DNA from 3 places in the Streptomyces krungchingensis genome. Region 3 is predicted to be linked to each of the others. Evidence: riboswitches for the same ligand, from Rfam matches in the RefSeq annotation. Region 3 holds a riboswitch; each other region holds the start of a gene.
The links. A riboswitch is a leader RNA that binds a small molecule or an ion and turns the genes downstream of it on or off. The one in region 3 is predicted to bind S-adenosylmethionine.
Positions count from the first base shown of each region.

Region 1: it holds a riboswitch for S-adenosylmethionine, as region 3 does, so the genes downstream of both, ACSYGO_RS37060 (putative leader peptide) here and ACSYGO_RS15250 (aminotransferase class V-fold PLP-dependent enzyme) in region 3, are expected to answer to the same signal.
Region 2: it holds a riboswitch for S-adenosylmethionine, as region 3 does, so the genes downstream of both, thrC (threonine synthase) here and ACSYGO_RS15250 (aminotransferase class V-fold PLP-dependent enzyme) in region 3, are expected to answer to the same signal.

Region 1 is NZ_JBPUKY010000001.1:8,537,108-8,541,781, reverse strand. Features, by position in the region: gene ACSYGO_RS37065 (amino acid ABC transporter permease) at 1-876, opposite strand, end outside; SAM riboswitch class IV at 1,213-1,321, opposite strand; SAM riboswitch class IV at 1,450-1,595, shown strand; gene ACSYGO_RS37060 (putative leader peptide) at 1,632-1,697, shown strand; gene ACSYGO_RS37055 (glutathione S-transferase C-terminal domain-containing protein) at 2,040-2,684, shown strand; gene ACSYGO_RS37050 (ABC transporter ATP-binding protein) at 2,816-3,955, shown strand; gene ACSYGO_RS37045 (ABC transporter permease) at 3,952-4,659, shown strand; gene ACSYGO_RS37040 (ABC transporter permease) at 4,656-4,674, shown strand, end outside.
Region 2 is NZ_JBPUKY010000001.1:5,097,244-5,101,917, reverse strand. Features, by position in the region: gene ACSYGO_RS22380 (alpha,alpha-trehalose-phosphate synthase (UDP-forming)) at 1-1,162, opposite strand, end outside; gene ACSYGO_RS22375 (glucosyl-3-phosphoglycerate synthase) at 1,271-2,242, opposite strand; SAM riboswitch class I at 2,500-2,658, shown strand; gene thrC (threonine synthase) at 2,676-3,962, shown strand; gene ACSYGO_RS22365 (MoaD/ThiS family protein) at 3,959-4,234, shown strand.
Region 3 is NZ_JBPUKY010000001.1:3,417,616-3,422,289, forward strand. Features, by position in the region: gene ACSYGO_RS15230 (NYN domain-containing protein) at 1-31, opposite strand, end outside; gene ACSYGO_RS15235 (hypothetical protein) at 66-305, opposite strand; gene ACSYGO_RS15240 (rhomboid family intramembrane serine protease) at 459-1,235, shown strand; gene ACSYGO_RS15245 (Lrp/AsnC family transcriptional regulator) at 1,278-1,559, shown strand; gene ACSYGO_RS15250 (aminotransferase class V-fold PLP-dependent enzyme) at 1,621-2,982, opposite strand; SAM riboswitch class IV at 3,155-3,271, opposite strand; gene trpD (anthranilate phosphoribosyltransferase) at 3,367-4,431, opposite strand; gene qcrB (cytochrome bc1 complex cytochrome b subunit) at 4,585-4,674, opposite strand, start outside.

The DNA.
Region 1 (4,674 bases), 5.1 Mb from region 3:
GTGCCGCTCGACGTAGAACTGGACGACGGACACGGCGCTCGTGAGGATCAGGTACCAGACCGTGGCGACCAGCAGCAGCGGCACGATGTCGCCGGGATAGGTGCTGCCCATCGTCTGCACCGAGCCGAACAGGTCGAGCAGCGAGACGTAGAAGACCAGGGACGTGCCCTTGATCAGGCCGATCAGCTGGTTGACGTAGTTCGGGGTGATGGACCGCAGGGCCTGCGGGAGCACGATGCGGGTGAACTGGTAGCTCTTCGGCAGGCCGAGCGCCGCGGACGCCTCGTGCTGGCCCTGGTCGACGGAGAGGATTCCGCCGCGGACGACCTCGGAGGCGTACGCGGCCTCGTTGAGGCCGAGGCCGACGACGGCGACCGCCATGTCGGTGGCGAGCCGCGACTCGTCGAAGCTGACGAAGGCCGGGCCGAACGGGACGCCGAGGCTCAACGTCTTGTACAGGGCACTGAAGTTGTAGAGGAAGATCAGCACGACGATCAGCGGCACGGAGCGGAACAGCCACGTGTACAGCCAGCTCACCGCGCGCAGCACCGGGCTGCCGGAGAGCCTGGCCAGGGCGAGCAGGACCCCGCCGAGCAGTCCCAGCACGGCGCTGAGCGCGGCCACTTCGAGGGTGATGACGAGGCCGTCGAGGATCGTGGGGCGCAGGAACCAGTAGCGGAAGCGGTCCCACTGGTAGAAGGGGTTGATGGCCAGGCCGTGGACGATCTGGGCGACCAGGACCAGGACGACGGCCGTGCCGATCCAGCGGCCCGGCCTGCGCAGCGGCAGGACCCGCTGGGCCGTGAGCGGTTTCGGCGGGTGGTGGGCGGGCGGTGCCTCGGCGAGAGACACGGCGGCGCCGGGGGGTTCACTCATGAGTGCTCCAGCAAGGAGGGACACCCCGGGGCGGGCGTGCGGGCGCGACGTCGGCGCGGCGCCGTGGGACGGCCGCGGACGACGGACAGCGGGAGGACGCCGGTACCGGGGGCTGGGCGGATGGTGGGCACACCGCTGCGGCGGTGCGCGTCAGGAGTTCAGAACGCCGTCAGCCTCGACAGCGGGCACAGCCCGGGGCGCTACACAGGGCGCTGTTGACACGGAGCAGGTCGACGCAGCGGTCGGCGCACAGCAGGACGCAGCCGCGGGGCCGCCGTGCGGCCTCCCTCGAAGCTGTGTGCATCGCCGTCTCCATCGCTGTTCCCGCCCGTGGGCGCTTCGCGCTTACCGAAGGTCTTCCGGTCCGGTCCTCACCTGGGGCACCCCACCGCGACAGGAGGGTTGCCGGACAGCGAGCCAGGGCTTGTCGCTGACACTCATGACCGATCTGCGGCGTAAGTTAGGCACTTCCGGAAACCGATGTCAACGCCGGGCGGCCAGGATGACCACCTGGTGAGACCGGGTCCACGCCTTCTTGACGGCTTCGGGGAGCCCGCCGAGACTGACGGGGACGGTCACGATTGTCAGCGCCTCGTCACTCGGTTCTTCCGTGCGACGCGGTGATCGGCCCCGGCCCGCTGACAGGCAACCCTTCCACCGCGACGGGGTGCCCCGGGTGACGACCGGGTCCCGCCGGCGTGGTGGGGCAAGCGTGGTCGCGCAGGAGCGCGGACCCTGGAGCGGGACCGGTGGGAATGCCCAGGAACGATCTGACGAGACGTCTGCACATCGATCTGCAGCGGGTCTCCAGCGCCTACTAGACCGGCCGCGTCGAGCCGGTACGCAAGCGCAGTCACTCCGTTCCTCCACGGCCGCCGCCCACGGGCGGGGCCGGGACCTCGTCGTTCCCAGGGAGAGTCATGCCCAAGACATCGTCGCGCGCTTCGGATTCAGGGATCTCCAGCACATGCGGCGGCGCCGCGGCCGACGCGAGCACCTCCAACCCCGGTGCCCCGGCGCCCTGTTGCCCGCTCCCCGGGGACCCGGGCCCGGCCGCGTCCCTGCCCGGCCTCCGTCCCCGGGGCGGGGCACCGTCCGGGCCGGCCCGTGCGCCGCGCATCCGCAGCCGCATCGGAGTAGGAGCCGCCGGAGGTTTCTACCCGGTGCCCCACCGCTACGAGTTGTACCTGTCGCAGGGCTGTCCGCGGTCGCTTCGGCTGTCCGTGACCGTGCGTCTGCTGGGCCTTCAGGACTCGGTGGCGACCACGGTCCTCGTCGATCCCGCCGCGACGCCAGGGGCGTTCACCGCGCTGCGCCGTGCCTACGAGGCCACCTGGCACCACTACGAGGGCCCGTTGACCGCCCCCACGCTGTGCGACCGCTGGAGCGGACGCGTCGTCAGCAATCACACCCCCGACATCCTGCGCGATCTCGCGGGCCTCCCGGGCGGGTCCGACGCCGCCCACGTCACCACACTGCGCCCGGCCGCGCTCGCCGCGGACATCGACGCGCTGTCCCGGCTCCTCGACCGTGACGTCACACCGGCCGCCTCGGCGGACGTCCTGTGCGCGGCGCTGGAGCCGCTGGACCGCCGACTGTCCGCGCACCCTTATGTACTGGGCCGTCGGCTGACCGCCGCGGACGTGGATCTGTGGGCTGCGCTCACCCAGGCCGGCCCGGCCGGCGTCCTGGCCGACACCCTCGCCCTGCACCCCCGCCTCGACGCCTATGCGCGCCGGCTCGGCGGGCACCCCGCCTTTTGGGGTGCCCGGTGCCAGCTCACCCCGCGATCCCGGCACGACGGGTGACGGAACCCGCCCCGCCCGGCGATCCTTCACCTGCGGCAATCGCGATCGAACATCAACTGACTAGACTACGCACCCTCGTACACACGATCGCGCCACGTGCGAGCGAAGCCGTTCCCGAAGGGTTCCGACTCTTGATAGCCATCGAAGATGTCAGCAAGCGGTACGCCGACGGCACGGTGGCCGTCGACCGCCTCTCCCTCCAGATACCGGACCACTCCATCACCGTTCTCGTCGGACCCTCGGGCTGCGGCAAGACCACCACGTTGCGCATGATCAACCGCATGGTCGAGCCCAGCAGCGGAACGATCCGGGTCAACGGCGAGGACATCCGCAGCCGGCCCGTCAACGCACTGCGCCGGTCCATGGGTTACGTCATCCAGAACGCCGGGCTCTTCCAGCACCGCACGATCCTGGACAACATCGCCACGGTGCCGCGGCTCCTCGGCTGGTCCAAGGAGCGCGCCCGCGCCCGCGCCGCCGAACTCATGGAGCGGGTCGGCCTCGACCCGGGCATGGCCCGCCGTTATCCCTACCAGCTCTCCGGCGGCCAGCAGCAGCGCGTCGGCGTCGCCCGCGCGCTGGCCTCCGACCCTCCGGTCCTGCTCATGGACGAGCCGTTCTCCGCGGTCGACCCGGTCGTCCGGCGCGGCCTCCAGGAGGAGTTGCTCCGCATCCAGGAGGAACTCGGCAAGGCCATCGTGTTCGTCACCCACGACATGGACGAGGCGATCACCGTCGGGGACCGCGTCGCCGTGATGCGCACCGGAGGCAGGCTCGCCCAGTTCGCCTCGCCCGACGAGCTGCTCTCGTCGCCCGCCGACGCGTTCGTGGAGGAGTTCCTCGGCGCCGACCGGGGCATCCGCGGGCTGTCCTTCCTGTCCACCCGCGAGCTCACGCTCGACCGCACACCGGTCTTCCCCGTGGGTTCCGACTGGCAGGAGATCGCGGGCCGCGCGGACGCGCCCGCGCAGGTGCTGGTGACCGACGCCGGCGGCAGGCCGCTGGGCTGGGCCGACCCCACGGCGTGGGACGGCGAGGCCGAGGCGTTGGAGCCGCACGGGCAGACCTTCGAGGTGGGCCGCGACTCGCTGCGGGTCGCACTGGACCGGGCGGTGCTGTCGCCGACCGGCCAGGCGGTCGCGGTGGACGGCGCGGGGCAGGTGCTCGGGGTCGTCGGGCAGGAGACCATCGCCGCCGCGATCCGTGCGGCGCGCCGACAGCGGGCCGCGGACTCCGAGCCGGGCCCGTCCCAGGTCAAGGCCGTGCGATGAACGGCTTCTTCGACATACCGAGCGACCTCCAGCACAGCTATCTCGGCCTGATCTCCTGGCACATGCAGGAGGCTCTGATCCCGGTGCTGGTCGGTCTGCTGCTGGCCCTGCCGATCGGTCTGCTGTGCGTCCGCTTCAACTGGGTCTACGCGCCGGTGCTGTGGGTCACCACCGTGCTCTACGCGATCCCGTCGCTCGCCTTCTTCGTGGTGCTCATCGACTACACCGGGCTGAGCCGGCTCACGGTGATGATCCCGCTGTCCCTGTACAGCCTGGTGATCCTCGTCCCGTCGGTCGTCGACGGCGTCCGGTCGGTCCCCGAGGAGACGAACGCGGCCGCGGCCGCCATGGGCATCGGCCTCGTACGCCGCTACTTCCAGGTCCAACTGCCCATCGCCGTACCGGCGATCACGGCGGGGCTGCGCGTGGCGACCGCCTCCAGCATCAGCCTGGTCAGCGTCGGCGCGCTGATCGGCAACCAGGGGGCGCTCGGCAATCTGCTCACCACCGCGATGTTCTACCACCGGCCGGTCCTGGCGGTGAACTCGGTGGTCACCACCGCGGTCCTCGCCGTCGTGGCCGATGCCCTGCTGGTACTGCTGCGACGGGTGCTGACGCCCTGGCAGCCGCCGTCCGCGCGCAGGGCGGGCCGCGGCAGGGCCACGACCGCGGGCGCCGCCCGCACCCCGGAGAGCGTCTCGTGAACGTACTCGAATTCA
Region 2 (4,674 bases), 1.7 Mb from region 3:
GGTAGGCGGCCAGCGACCGGGCGAAGTCGTCCTTGACGTGCAGCACGACCGGGGTCCATCCCGGCTTCCCGTACCGGGAGTTGATCTCCTCGGCGAGCCGCTGCACCTCGGCGGTGTAGTCGCGGTAGACGGCCAGGTCCTGGCGCGAGGGGTACGCGAAGGCGACGTGCACGACGCGCTCGTGCCACTCGGGGTGGTCGTCGAGCAGCTGCCGGTACGCCAGCAGCCCGCGCACGATGTTCTTCGACAGTTCGGTCCGGTCGACCCGCACGATGGTCCTGCGGCCCTCGCCGATCTGCTCGCGCAGCGCGGCCATCCGCTCGTCGACGTCCGGTTCGTGCGCGCGCCGGCGCAGGAAGTCCGCGTCCGCGCCGAGGCCGTGCACACCGATCTCGGTGGACCGCACCGGTGGGCGGCCGGTCGGGGTGTGGTCGACGGCCCTGCGTGGGTCGCCGCTCGGCCAGCTGGGGAAGATCCGCTCGCCGTCGGTCTGTCCGGCACAGATCATGAAGGCGTGGGCCCAGCGCCAGGTGAGGAAGCCGAGCCGGTCGGCGCCGAGCATGCCCCACACCAGCTGGGCGCGGATGTCGTCCGGCAGCATCCGGAAGTACTCCGGCGGGGCCCAGGGCGTGTGCGAGAAATGGCCGATCCTGAGGTCCGGGCGCAGCTCGCGCAGCATGCCGGGCACCAGGCACAGGTGGTAGTCCTGCACGATCACCACGGCACCCTCGGCCGCGGCGTCGGCCAGGGCCTCGGCGAACGCGCGGTTGTACGTCTCGTAGGCGGCCCACCGGCGCCGGAACTCCGCGTCGAAGACCGGCTCCAGGGGCGTCTGGTAGAGCATGTGGTGCACGAACCAGAGGACCGAGTTCGCGATGCCGTTGTAGGCGTCGGAGTGCACCTCGGCGTCGATGTCGAGCATGCGTACGCCCTCCTCGGCGACCCCGCGGCGCACCGCCTCGCGGTCGCCGTCGCCGAGCGCCGAGCACACCCACAGGGCGCCCGCGTCGGGACCGATCGCGGAGAGGCCGGAGACCAGCCCGCCGCCTCCCCGCCGGGCGTGCAGCGAACCGTCCTCGCGCACCTCGTACGAGACCGGGCCGCGGTTGGACGCGACGAGAATGCGGTGGGCAGCGCCCTGCGCAGAAGCCGTGGAAGCCATACGCCTCAACCTAGCCCGGCCCGGAAACGCTCAAACGTACGGACGACGGTACGAACAGGCCGTATACGACCGGCGGAGTCGGTCACTCCGTGTTTTCGCAGACCGGGGCTATGCCACTCTGCGTGACTGGTATTCGGCGATGTCCGCCATCGGTGGCCGCTCCTCCGTGTCGACGGAGTAGGTGCGCGGCTCGAAGCCGTCCTCGCCCCGCTCGAACTGGGTGAGGGCCGGGCGGACGAGGTGCCCGCGGGCCAGCCGGAGCTGCGCGGTGCGGTAGATGGCGGCGGCCATCCGGCCGAGCGCCTGGCCGTCCTGGTGACGGTGCTTGCGGACGCCGACGTCGACCTGGGCGAGGGCGTCCAGGCCCACCAGGTGCAGCGCGTCGACGAGCATGCCCAGTTCGACGCCGTACCCGACGGGGAACGGCAGCTGTTCGAGCAGGGAGCGGCGGGCCGCGTACTCGCCGCCCAGCGGCTGGACGAACCCCGCGAGCTGCGGCCAGTGCATGTTGAGCAGGGGACGGGCCATGAGCTCGGTGACACGGCCGCCCTGACCGGCCGCCGTCGCGCCGGACGCGGAACCGTCGGACACGGTCAGCGGCCGGTCGTACATGGCCTTGACGAGGTCCACACCCGGTTCGGTGAGCAGCGGGCCCACGATCCCGGCGACGAAGTCCGAGGAGAACTCCTTCAGATCGGCGTCGATGAAGCAGATGATGTCCCCGCTCGTCACGAGCAGCGACCGCCACAGGACCTCGCCCTTGCCGGGCACGGCCGGGATGCGCGGCAGGATGGCGTCGCGGTGCACGACCCGCGCGCCCGCGGCGGCGGCTACCTCGGAGGTGCGGTCCGTGGAGCCCGAGTCGACGACGACGATCTCGTCGACGAGGGGGACCTGTTCCATCAGGTCGTGACGGATGATCGCGACGATGTCGCCGACCGTCTCCTCCTCGTCGAGGGCGGGCAGGACCACACTGACCGTCGAACTGGTGGCGCGTTTCGCGGCCATGAGCTTGTGGAGCGGGCGATCGGACACGGACCAGGAGCGTGTGCCCAGCCAGCGCTCAACTTCTTCCAGCACAGTCTGCGGCTCCTCACTGTTTGATCACATGCTCTCATCGGCATGCCCGCCGTGGCAGCGGCTGATCGGCTAGGGGGTTCGGTTCGGATCAGCCCGGGTCCGCGAGATCCAAACGAAACCCCCTGGGGTCGTCTCGCGGTTCGGACGACTGGTTCAACTGTCCTGGCCGTCGGTTACAGTCTTGAACAACGCGGATGACCATCGCATGTCCTGGATCGTCGGCGCGTAAGCAGTTCAACAGTCAAACAATCAAATACCGCTCATCCAGAGGGGCAGAGGGATACGGCCCGATGAAGCCCCGGCAACCCTCCAGCCGGTCTCGTACCGATCGACATCTCGATCGCACCGCGAGGCTCCCGGCTCGGGAAGGTGCCAAATCCGTCTCACGGCGAGATGCGTCGTGAGGAAGATGAGGAGAAAGGGCCTCGCCTCCATGGCTGCGCAGACAGTTGCAACCACCACGAACTCCGTCGACCTCGGTCCCGCCGCCGCCCTCTCGTGCCGGGAGTGCGGCCACCGCGTGCCCCTCGGCCCGGTCTTCGCCTGCGAGGAGTGTTTCGGCCCGCTGGAGATCGCGTACGACTACTCGGCCTACGACGCCGAGGAACTCCGCAAGCGCATCGAAGCGGGCCCCGCGAACATCTGGCGCTACGCCCCCCTGCTGCCCGTCCCCGCGGACGTCGCCGAGAAGCCGAACATCAACCCCGGCTGGACCAAGCTCGTCAAGGCCGACAACCTCGCCCGCGAACTGGGCGTGACCGGCGGCCTCTACGTGAAGGACGACTCCGGCAACCCGACGCACTCCTTCAAGGACCGCGTCGTCGCGCAGGCCCTGGAGGCCGCCCGCGCCTTCGGCTTCACCACCCTGTCCTGCTCCTCCACCGGCAACCTCGCGGGCGCCGTCGGCGCCGCCGCGGCCCGCGCCGGCTTCCGCTCCTGCGTGTTCATCCCGCACGACCTGGAGCAGGGCAAGGTCGTCATGGCCGCGGTCTACGGCGGCGAACTCGTCGGCATCCAGGGCAACTACGACGACGTGAACCGCTTCTGCTCCGAGCTGATCGGCGACCCGGCCGGCGAGGGCTGGGGCTTCGTCAACGTCAACCTGCGCCCGTACTACGCGGAGGGCTCCAAGACCCTCGCGTACGAGATCTGCGAGCAGCTCGGCTGGAAGCTCCCGGACCAGCTGGTCGTCCCGATCGCCTCCGGCTCCCAGCTGACGAAGATCGACAAGGGTCTCCAGGAGCTGATCAAGCTCGGCCTCGTCGAGGACAGGCCGTACAAGATCTTCGGCGCCCAGGCCGAGGGCTGCTCGCCGGTCTCCGTCGCCTACAAGGCCGGGCAGGACGTCGTCCGCCCGCAGAAGCCGGACACCATCGCCAAGTCGCTGGCCATCGGCAACCCGGCCGACGGTCCGTACGTGCTCGACATCGCGCGGCGCACCGGCGGTGCGGTGGAGGACGTGAACGACGAGCAGATCGTCGACGCGATCAAGCTGCTGGCGCGCACCGAGGGCATCTTCGCGGAGACGGCCGGTGGTGTGACCGTCGGCGTCACCCGCAAGCTGATCGAGAACGGTCTGCTCGACCCGGCCCTGACCACGGTCGTGCTGAACACCGGCGACGGCCTCAAGACCCTGGACGCGGTGGCCTCGGACACCGGCCTGACCGCGACCATCCGCCCGAACCTGGACTCCTTCCGAGAGGCTGGCCTCGCATCATGAGCGTCAACGTCCGCATCCCCACCATCCTGCGCACCTACACCGGCGGCCTGGCCGAGGTGAGCGCCGAGGGCGCGACCCTCGCCGAGGTCATCGCCGACCTGGAGAAGAACCACACGGGCATCTCCGCGCGCGTCCTGGACGACCAGGGCAAGCTGCGCCGCTTCGTCAACGTCTACGTCAACGACGACGACGTGCGGTTCGAGCAGGGGCTCGAGACGGCGACGCCGGACGGTGCGGGCGTCTCGATCATCCCGGCCGTCGCCGGCGGCTGACGCCTGAGCGGTGACGTGCCGGCGGCCGGGCGCGAGGCCCGCGGACGGCCGTCACCGAGGGTGAGATCCTTACCCAGGGTAATGCCCATCACCGAGAGTTCATCGAATTGCCCCCTCCGTGAGAGAAACGGAGGGGGCAATTCTGCATGGTTGAGCACGGTACAGTTGGGGAACCCGCTTGGCATTTCATGCCGGACGCATATGAGTACCTGTGCGGCACCCGACAAGAAGTAGCCAAAGTGCCCCGCCTTTTTGAGCCGTTTATGGCATTTACGGGGCCCGACTTGCCCTGAATCTTCGCACATTCTCCGCATATTCCCGATCGGCCGTGCCCAGAATTCTCGTCCGATTGACCTGTTGCAGACGGCAGTTGGGCAGATACATTCAGCCGCGGTCGACGCGTTCCGGCGCACACCCCCAACCGTTGGGGGGTGAGGTCT
Region 3 (4,674 bases):
CGTCCGGCTCCCCGCCTGTGGTCTCCGCCATCCGTCACCCCAATGTCTGTGCGGGGCCCGCTCCCTCAGGAGCCGGCACCCGGCCTGTCCACCAGTTCCACCTGGTCCACCGCGTTGCACCAGCGACACCGGACCGACTCGATGGTCTCACTGACCACCTCGCGCTCCTCGACCTTCGGCTCACCGGCCAGGTCGAGGTGCACATACTCGACGACCTTCGACGAGCGGGTCACGTCGAAACGCGTGAGGTTGCCGCACAGAGTGCAGCGCCAGCGCGTCTTGGCGTCCGGCAGGGGAACCGTCATGAGGCAGTCCGCTTCCTTCTAGTGTCCGTCCAGCGCCAGTCTCCTGGTGCATGTGGCTCGTAACCCTACGGCCTGGCAGCTCCCCGACGCTCCGCCGTCCACCGCGGCGAGGCGGTCTGTGTTCATCCGTCCCGTTACGCCATGCTCTGCACCATGATCAGCAAATGGAGTACGACGGTCGGCAAAGCGGTACGGAGTCAGTCGGCGCCGGTGACGTACGGGCTGATCGCCCTGTGCTGCCTGATCTTCGTGATCGGCCCGGCATCCGGCCTGAACCCGGTCTACGGCACCGGGGACACGCTGGCCGCCGCGCAGCGGGCCTACTTCCGGCGCTGGGGCGTGGTCCCCGGCGATCTGTTCGACGGAGCCGCACGCGAGGCGCTCACCCCCGCCACGGCCCTCTTCATCCACGGCAGTTGGCTCCATCTCCTGGGCAACATGCTCTTCTTCTTCGTCTTCGGGCTGATGACCGAGGAACGCATGGGGCATCTGCAGTTCGCCCTCTTCTACGTGTGCTGCGGCTATCTCGCGCTCCTCGGCTACGCCGCGGCCAACGCGGAGTCGCAGCAGTCCCTGGTCGGCGCCTCCGGGGCGATCTCCGCTGTTCTCGGCGCGTTCCTGTACCTGTTCCCCACGGCCCGGGTGACCAGTCTCCTGCCGTTCCTCTTCTTCCTGCCGCTGCGCTTTCCGGCCTGGGTGGTGCTGCCCTTCTGGGTGGCCCTCCAGGGGATGGCGGCGGGCCAGGACGACGGCGGCCCCGGGGTCGCCTATCTGGCCCATCTGGTGGGCTTCACACTCGGCTTCGGCTACGCGTGGCTGCGGTTCGGCCGGGCCGCCGCCGGGCCCGCCGAGGGGACACCGCCCCCGGCGACGGCCCGGCCGCACGGCGGACCCCCGGCGCGGCGACCGGGCAGCTTGGACCGCGAGTAGGGTGAGAGCCTCAGCAGCGGCCCCCGAGGGAGAGAACCAGCCGTGATCACCGCGATCGTCCTCATCAAGACCAGCGTGGACCGGATCCCCGAGATCGCCGAGTCGATCGCCGCGCTGGATTCCGTCAGCGAGGTCTTCTCCGTCACGGGTACGTACGACCTGATCGCGATGGTCCGGGTGCAGGCCCACGACGACCTGGCGGACGTCATCCCCGGCAAGATCAGCAAGATCCCGGGCGTCGAGGCCACGGACACGCACGTCGCGTTCCGCACCTACTCCCAGCACGACCTGGAGGCGGCGTTCGCGATCGGGCTCGACTCCTGATCGTGTGACCGCAGCACGAAGGGCCGCCCGGTCGCCGGGCGGCCCTTGACGAGAACCCCGCTCAGACGGCGGGCACGCAGCGGCCGTCCTCCGTGCGGTACCGCCACTTCGCGCCGTCCCGCACGAGCTCCTGCACCGCGGTGACGAAGCGCTCGACGTGCTCGTCGGGGGTACCCGCGCCGAAGCTGACGCGGATCGCGTTCAGGGACTTCTCGCCGGGCGCGGCCTCCGGGGCCCCGCACTCCCCTTGCGTCTGCGGGTCGCTGCCGAGCAGGGTCCTGACCAGCGGGTGGGCGCAGAAGAGGCCGTCGCGGACACCGATGCCGTACTCGGCGGAGAGCGCCGCGGCGAAGTGCGAGCTGTTCCAGCCCTCGACGACGAAGGAGATCACCCCGACGCGCGCGGCGTCGTCGCCGAAGAGCGAGAGCACCCGCACCTCGGGTACGCCGGCGAGACCGGCGCGGACGGTGTCGATCAGGTGGCGCTCGCGGGCGACCAGCGTGTCGAAGCCGGCCTCGGTGAGCGCCTTGCAGGCGGACGCGATCGCGTAGGCGCCGATGACGTTCGGTGAACCGGCCTCGTGCCGCGCAGCGGTGTCGTGCCACTCCACGTCCACACCGCCGTCCTCCCGCCGCGACACCTTGCGGCTCGCGCCGCCGCCCGCCAGATACGGGTCGGCCTCCCGCAGCCAGTCGGCGCGGCCCGCGAGGACGCCGGCGCCGAAGGGCGCGTACAGCTTGTGCCCGGAGAAGGCGACCCAGTCGACGTCGAGGTCCCGCACCGAGACCGGGTGGTGCGGGGCCAGTTGCGCGGCGTCCAGCACGATGCGCGCGCCGTGGGCGTGCGCGGCCGCGGCCAGTTCGCGCACCGGCCAGAGCTCGCCGGTCACGTTCGAGGCGCCGGTGACGCAGACCAGGGCGGGGCCGTGGGGATCGCGGTCGGCGAGGGCCCGCTCCAGCGTCGCGACCGCCTGCCCGGGGGTGCGCGGGGCGTTCAGGTACGTCACGTGCGCGTCCCGCCAGGGCAGCAGCGAGGCGTGGTGCTCGGTCTCGAAGACGAAGACCTGGCAGCCGGCCGGAAGGGTGGCGGCGAGCAGGTTGAGCGAGTCGGTGGTGGAGCGGGTGAAGACGAGCTGGTCGTCGGAGCGGCAGTCGAGGAATTCGGCGACGGTCCGGCGGGCGTTCTCGAACAGGTCGGTGGACAGCTGCGAGAGGTAGCCGGCCCCGCGGTGCACGCTGCCGTAGTACGGGGCGTACGCGGCGACGTCGTCCCACACCCGCTGGAGGGCGGGGGCGCTGGCGGCGTAGTCGAGCGCGGCGTAGCTGACCTCGCCGCCCGTCACGAGCGGGACGGTGACATCTCGCCCGAGAACGGCCAGAGGGGCACAAACGGACCGGTCGGCGGCAACGGTGGTGACAGACATGGCGAGCTCCTGTGAGAGGCAGGCGGAATCACCGCGCGGCCGGTGCACGGGGGCACGGCTCGGCGCGGGAAAAGCGTGAAAGGGGTACGCGGAGGCGGGGCTCGACGCCCTATCGCATTCGCTTGCTCACAGAAGGCTCCCTCGAACGACCAGGACCCCTGGTGACACGAGGGGTCCGCGCTTGCCGTAGACCTCGCTGCCTACGGCCTGGTCTTCACCCGGGGCACCCCGCCACGGACGGAGGGTTGCCGGACAGCCGGCCGGGGCCTGATGGCTGTCGCTCATGACCTGGTACAGCATCTTGCCAGAAGATCTTCGACGTGCAAGGCGCAGTCCAGGATCCGGACTGCGCCCTGTGTCACATCGGGTACGGACGGCAGTGGGTCAGGCGTTGCTGACCCGCACCCACCGGTCGAGGGCCTGCTTCGCGGCCCCCGAGTCGATCGACTCGGCCGCCTGCGCCATGGCGGCACGGATCTGTTCCGTGAGCGGCGCGTCGCCCGGCGAGAGCGCCACCAGCGCCGCCGCCGAGTTCAGCAGGACCGCGTCCCGCACGGGACCGCGCTCGCCGTTCAGCAGCCGTCGCGCGACGTCCGCGTTGTACGAGGCGTCGGCACCGCGCAGGGCCTCCACCGGGACCAGCTCGATCCCGACGTCACGCGGGTCGAAGCGCTCCTCGGTCACCTTGCCGTCGCGCACGACCCAGACGCGCGAGGTCGACGTGGTGGTCAGCTCGTCGAGCCCGTCGTCGCCGCGGAAGACCAGCGAGGAGTTGCCCCGCTCGGCGAAGACACCGGCCACGATGGGTGCCATGCGCGGGTCCGCCACACCGACGGCCTGGGCCTTCACCCGTGCCGGGTTGGTCAGCGGGCCGAGGATGTTGAACGTCGTCCGGATCCCCAGCTGGCCGCGCGCGGCGGCCACGTGACGCAGCGCCGGATGGAACTTCACGGCGAAGCAGAGGGTGATCCCGGCCTCCTCGGCCACCTCGGCGACCCGCTTCGGCGTCAGTTCCAGATTGACGCCGAGCTTCTCCAGGACGTCCGAGGCGCCCGAGGCCGACGACGCGGCCCGGTTGCCGTGCTTGACGACCTTGGCGCCGGTCCCGGCGACCACGATCGCGGACATCGTGGAGATGTTCACCGTCTTCGCGCCGTCGCCGCCCGTCCCGACGATGTCCACCGCCGGGCCCGGCACCTCGATCACATTGGCGTGCTCGTACATCGTCCGGACGAGTCCGGAGATCTCCTCGACCGTCTCGCCCTTGGCGCGCAGCGCCACCGCGAAGCCGGCGATCTGCGCGTCCGTCGCCTCGCCGCGCATGATGCGGTCCATCGCCCACGCCGTGTCGTCGGCGCTCTGGTCACGGCCGTCGAGCAGGCCGTTCAGTACCTCGGGCCAGGAACGGCCCGCCGCGATGTCGCCTCCAGCGGGGGTCACAGCACTCATATGCCGCTCCTGGGTTCGTAGACACGTACAAAAGGCGGGTACGCACGCACGTACCGGCAGGCTCCACCCTATCCAGCCCGGAGGACGGCAAAGAGCCCCGTCCATGCAATGGACGGGGCTCCAGCCGTGGCGATCAGCAGGATCGGTGGGTGATCAGTGGTGGCCGTGGCCGCTCGTGATCTCCTTGTACTCCTCGACCGTGGGCTTGGGGATCTGGTTGTCCTCCCCGTAGAAGCCCTTGCT